DNA from 2 places in the Halobacillus litoralis genome. Region 1 is predicted to be linked to the other one. Evidence: a T-box and tRNA genes for the amino acid it is inferred to sense, from the RefSeq annotation. Region 1 holds a T-box; the other holds one or more tRNA genes.
The links. The T-box of region 1 lies ahead of pheS (phenylalanine--tRNA ligase subunit alpha). A T-box ahead of a tRNA ligase gene usually reads a tRNA of that ligase, here a tRNA-Phe.
Positions count from the first base shown of each region.

Region 1 (3,110 bases):
GGGTTCGCTTCAGAGTCTTCCACGACTACAGAGACATGATCTGTTGCTTTTTCATCAGACATTTGGACATTTTCATCAGCCAATTCATACGTGCCATCGATCGCCGCTGCCACTTCATAGGCTACGCCAGCCATGCTTAGAGCATCCGAACGGTTTGGTGTCAAACCAAGCTCGATGATTAAATCATCAAGGTTCAACAAGGAAACGGCATTTGCTCCGACTTCTACGTCTTCTGGAAATACGAAAATACCATCAGCGTATTCTTTCGGGACGTCTTTTTCATCGACTCCAAGCTCCTGAAGCGAACAAATCATTCCATTGGATTCTTCTCCGCGGAGTTTCGTCTTCTTAATTTTGAAGTTCCCTGGGAGTACCGCTCCTGGTGTAGCTACAGCCACTTTTTGACCTTCAGCGACATTCGGTGCCCCACAAACGATCTGAAGCGTTTCTGCTCCTACGTCCACTTGGCAAAGGTTCAATTTATCGGCGTTCGGGTGCTGTTCACAGGAACGGACATACCCAACAACAACGCCTGTGACCTCTTTTGCTACAGGTTCAACACTTTCCACTTCAATTCCAGTCTTCGTAATGATTTCTGCCAGCTCTTCTGGCGAGTAACGACTGACATCAATATATTCTTGCAACCAATTCAATGATACAAGCATGGTTTCATTCCTCCTTTAAGCCTTATGGTACTGTTCTAAGAATCGAATATCATTGGTGTAGAAGTGACGGATATCATCTACTCCATATTTCAACATCGCAATCCGCTCTGGTCCCATACCGAATGCGAATCCGGAATATTCTTTCGGATCATAGCCCGCCATTTCAAGCACGTTCGGGTGAACCATTCCTCCACCGAGAATTTCGATCCAGCCGGTACCTTTACATACTGAACAGCCTTTTCCTCCACAAACTTTGCAGGAGATATCCATTTCTACAGATGGCTCTGTGAATGGGAAGAAGCTTGGACGCAGACGGATTTCACGATCCGCTCCGAACATTTGCTTCGCGAATGCATTCAGAACCCCCTTCAAATCACTCATTCGGACGTTCTTATCAACTAACAGTCCCTCAATTTGTGTGAATTGGTGAGAGTGCGTAGCATCATCTGTGTCACGACGGTACACCTTACCAGGGCAGATCATTTTGACGGGTTCACTGCCATCTTTAGCTCCCATTGTTCGTGCTTGAACAGGAGACGTATGGGTACGCATCAAGAGTTCTTCCGTAACATAAAAAGAATCCTGCATATCTCTAGCCGGGTGGCCTTTCGGCAAATTCAGCGCTTCAAAGTTATAATAGTCCGTCTCCACTTCAGGACCCTCTTTGATTTCAAACCCCATACCGATGAAGAGGTCTTCGATTTCTTCTACGATGCTCGTCAATAAGTGCGGACCGCCGACTTTCACAGGACGGGCAGGGAGTGTGACATCAATGCTTTCTTCTTCCAATTGTTTCTCTAATTCCGCATCCTCAAGTGCTGTTTGCTTTGTCTCAATGGCTTGAGCAATACTTTCACGAACATCATTAGCCAATTGACCGATGACCGGACGCTCTTCTTTGGACAATTTGCCCATTCCTCTCAGAACTTCCGTAATAGGACCCTTTTTCCCTAAGTACTCGACTCTTACATCCTTCAAGCCTTGAACAGAATCCGCTTGATCGACTTTGGCCAAGGCTTCCTGTTGCAGCTCTTCTAAACGTTCCTTCATGCTTTTTCCTCCTTTAAAATCGTTTCGACTCATTTTCCCTTGATGCTTCAGAACTTTTTACTGTTAAAAAACGGCTGGAAAATAAAAAAAAGCCTCCTCCCTGAAAAGGGACGAGACTTGTATGGTCGTTTCGCGGTACCACCCTTGTTGACACATTACATGTGCCCACTTTGATGAAAATAACGGATATAATCCGGGCCAGCGGCCAGCTCCAGAGTGAAATTTCGATGCATGCCACGTTAGAAGCACTTCCAGTCCAAGGTGCTTCCTCCCTATAACGATTTACATCATCTACTTTGCTCTTTCTTTGCTTTTCATTGTTTAATTTTTATCAACTGAATATATTATAGTCAAAGAAGACTAAGGATGCAACCTCATCCCTTTAAATGATACATAAGAACAGCCCCTGCGATTCCTACATTCAAGGACTCGGCCTGTCCATAAATCGGGATATAGACCCGTTGATCGGCTTGGTCCAAAAGGTTCTCCTGGATCCCTTGACCTTCATTCCCTACAATGAGTGCAGCTTTAGAAGGAGCTTGCAGTTGTTGAAAAGGGGCAGCATCTTTCAGAGCAGATGCCCAAATCTGCACCCCTTCTTTTTTCAACGGTTCTACAAAGTCTTCTAGCTCGCCCGTGATGACGGGAATGTGAAAGATAGATCCTTGCGTCGCCCGGATGACTTTATCATTGTAAACATCCACAGTACCGGAACCTAAAATCACCTGGTCGAATCCTGCTGCATCCGCTGTCCGAATTAGTGTACCTACATTCCCGGGATCCTGCACGGAGTCAAGCATTAAGGTTAATGCAGCTTGATCTACAGATGCTTCCTTCTGTTTGACGATTGCTGCAATCCCTTGGGGTGTTTCAGTTTCTGCAATTGCCTGAAACACAGCATCATTGACCATTACCGCAGGAATATCTCCAGGGATTGAAAAGTCTGTTCCTTCACGGACAATCATTTCAACGATCTCCCAATCGCTCTTCAGCACTTCTTCTACGAGATGAAAGCCTTCTACAATAAAGTTTCCTGTTTGATTTCTATATTTGCGTTTATGTAGTTTTTTCCATTCCTTCACTTTTGTATTTTGTAAGGAAGTCAACATAATAGTCCCTCATTTGCGTGTTTATTTCTCATTCATCATACATAGCAGGACCATGGTTGGTCAAACTAAAGAAGAATATTCGCGAAGTTATGCAGAAAAGGAGGTTGAATGACCGATGAACTTGAACTTAAGAGCTGCGATTCTTTCTAACGTCAGCGGACATAACGCGGAACAGTTGGAAGCAACCATCGATGATGCCCTTCAAAAAGGCGAAGAAAAAATGCTTCCTGGCCTTGGTGTCTTTTGAAATGTTATGGAAAGAATCCGATGAACAAGAAAGACAAGA
Region 1 covers NZ_CP129016.1:2,112,556-2,115,665, reverse strand. Annotated here, with positions in the region: gene pheT (phenylalanine--tRNA ligase subunit beta) at 1-665, opposite strand, end outside; gene pheS (phenylalanine--tRNA ligase subunit alpha) at 681-1,715, opposite strand; T-box leader at 1,819-2,032, opposite strand; gene LC065_RS10600 (TrmH family RNA methyltransferase) at 2,090-2,824, opposite strand; partial or broken gene sspI (small acid-soluble spore protein SspI) at 2,940-3,110, shown strand, end outside.

Region 2 (3,110 bases), 1.2 Mb from region 1:
AATGCCAGGCTGGACGGAAGACATCACAGGGGCGAAGACGCTGAGTGATCTCCCTGAGAACGCACGTCACTACATTGAGCGTGTTTCTCAGTTGACTGGAATTCCTTTGTCTATTTTCTCTGTTGGTCCTGATCGTGCACAAACGAACGTTGTCCGCAGCGTATATAGTGAATAAAATGAAAGCCTGGCTTACTCAGCCGGGCTTTTTTTTACAAAAGTCCGGAGGTAAGCATCAAAAATTTATAACTTAGGGTAAACTCTACATAGAAGAAAATGAGGAGGAGTGTTTCACGTGGAACGCATTTGTGTATTCGCCGGGTCCAGTGCGGGGAATGACCCGATTTTCATTGAGAAAACGAAAGCTTTAGGAAAAAAGCTGGCTGCAAAGGACATTGAGCTGGTCTATGGTGGTGCTAAAAGTGGGTTAATGGGTGTGTTAGCCGATCAAGTGCTGGACAGCGGTGGAAAAGTGACCGGGATTATGCCGAGCCACCTCTTTGAAAAAGAAATCGTCCATCCGAACATTACAGAAATGATCGAGGTTGGAACCATGCATGAAAGAAAAGCAAAGATGAGCGAATTGGCCGACGGATTCATTGCCCTTCCTGGAGGTTTTGGTACGTTTGAAGAGCTTTTTGAAACGGTTAGCTGGGCTCAAATTGGCCTTCATACAAAACCGCTCGCGCTATACAACATTGCGGAATACTACACTCCGCTTGTTCAGCTCATTGAACACGCTATAAAAGCAGGGTTTGTACCTGAGGATAACCGTGAGCTTTTTATCGATGCCAAAGATCCTTCATCTTTATTGAATGACATGGAGCAGAAAAAATAAAAGACGGGCCTATTCAGGCGCGTCTTTTATACTTGGATCGTTTTAAAGAATATAAGTCCAAAAAACCGATACGTCAATTTAATACTTTCAATCGATGACTCTTCGGTGATGCTTAAACCGTAGATTGTCGTTGGTGAGGTATCAGGCGACGCAGCCATTGCTTTAGAGGCGAGTGGCGAAGTGTCCGGGGCGAGAGGAATGGTTTCAAATTCATTGATGGCATACGCATCTTCCACAAGAGCGTATGTATCGGTGATCATGAACCCTTTTTCAGAATCACTAATCTGCATCTTGATGTTAGTAGGCTGTTGGTTGTTATTAATCGATACATCAGTGATTTGGATGCTTCCAAGCAAACTTTTGTTGCCGAGAGCGACAATGACGGTTTGCTTATCTTCTGTCGTACCGATCGATCCATGGGTGAGCGGCGGATTCAATTTCAAGAATCCAATAATAGATACAAATAAAAGGATAAGGACAAAAACAACGTAGCGAATAACCTTTTTCAAACGGACCCTCCTTTCTTTTGATTGAACAGAATGGGGAAAAATCTATATTTCTAGTAAAATTACTATTGCTTACGTTTATTCTGTATGGTACGATAGTTATCGTTGCGGTGAACAAGCCGTTTGGTCCGGTAGTTCAGTTGGTTAGAATGCCTGCCTGTCACGCAGGAGGTCGCGGGTTCGAGTCCCGTCCGGACCGCCACTTTCATTATATCATTTGAGGTAGTCGAATACACACGTAATGTGATGTGCTCATTAGGTTATAACGTCGAATGATCTTGAATAAAATACCCATGGCTCGGTAGCTCAGTCGTTAGAGAAGCCGTAAACTCCAGCGAATTTCCTCCATTGTAGGCTTTGCGAGGAGCGTATGCTTCACCGAAATCACATGCAACGTGACGAGCACAAACATCTTCGAATAACCTTCGAAACAAGATGTGGAGCGAAAGCAAGATTTAAAAATAATACTTATTATGGCTCGGTAGCTCAGTCGGTAGAGCAACGGACTGAAAATCCGTGTGTCGGCGGTTCGATTCCGTCCCGAGCCACTCCTTAAAAGCTTACGGAAATTTCCGTAAGCTTTTTTGTATGCAAAATTCTTATAAACTCTTAAACAGTCTGGCATGATTGTTTAATACTCAGTTTCGATATGTTTTGGGGTTCGTTTCTGAGTTGAGCATCAGGGGTGGTTGGGAAGCAACTCGCTTTCCTGTTGGGATGGCGGCTCACCGCTCGCCCCATGGAAAGCGAACCATTTCCCGGAGCCCCTAAAATCACACAAACGTCTCGAAACTGCGTCTTAAGAATAGAGAGTTTTAGTTTATTATAGTGAACAGTTTAATATGAAAATATGGCTATCGTTTCGTAATTTTGGTAAGAATGTTATATCTTTTTTACATATTTAAATATCTATTTCTTATAAAACTTCCGTGTGATAAATTAATCTAGGAATAGTTTAGACAGGTGCATCAGGAGGATCAATATCATGTGGAAAAAACTAGCTGTCACAGCGATTTCCGTCGTAAGTATTGGTGTAGGGACGGCCTACGCCGAAAGTTCACTGCCGACGGTTTATCACGTATATATAGATGAACAACATGTAGGTATGGTAGAAAATCAAGCTGAGGTCAAAGCAGAACTACGCGAGCGTATGGAAGAGGCAGAAAAAGATCACGAAGGATTGGATCTCTCTTATATGGAAGAAGTCTCGTTCAAGGAGCAGAAAGTATTATCTGCGAAAGACGAATCCTCAGAGGTCATGGATTCGATTCAGAATGATTTAACCTTTGCTGCCGAGGTGGTACGCCTTTACATCAACGGGGAGCCTGTTGCCCATCTTCCGAATGAAGAGAAAGCCGAACAAGTCATAGAATCCATTAAACAGGAATATGTCGGAGAAGATGAACTTGAGGTTATAGAAAAAGGAACGCCTGAGCTGCCGGACGTCGGCGAAACGAAGGTTATGGATGTCGGCTTATCAGCTCCCGTCAAAATGGAAGAGGATCAGGTCGCGCTTTCGCAGGTTCATACGGTCGAAGAAGCAGTGTCCAAGGTGGAAGAAGGTCGTCATTATCCAAGCGATCAATCTGAAACTTCATCTTTCATAGGGATGATGGCTAAATCAAAGAAGCCACTTGTGGATGTTGTACTCACGGAGAAAGAACGTAAGGAAGAAGAAATTCCCCATAAAGTCCAAATAAAAAAGACGGATGAACTTTTTAAAGGTGAATCCAAAGTGAAGCAAGATGGGGAAGATGGAAAAAGAGAGC
Region 2 covers NZ_CP129016.1:950,875-953,984, forward strand. Annotated here, with positions in the region: gene LC065_RS05050 (adenylosuccinate synthase) at 1-175, shown strand, start outside; gene LC065_RS05055 (LOG family protein) at 293-835, shown strand; gene LC065_RS05060 (hypothetical protein) at 862-1,344, opposite strand; tRNA gene LC065_RS05065 (tRNA-Asp) at 1,467-1,543, shown strand; tRNA gene LC065_RS05070 (tRNA-Phe) at 1,817-1,889, shown strand; gene LC065_RS05075 (peptidoglycan DD-metalloendopeptidase family protein) at 2,327-3,110, shown strand, end outside.
Region 2: it encodes a tRNA-Phe, which carries the amino acid that the T-box ahead of pheS (phenylalanine--tRNA ligase subunit alpha) is inferred to sense. The anticodon was not compared.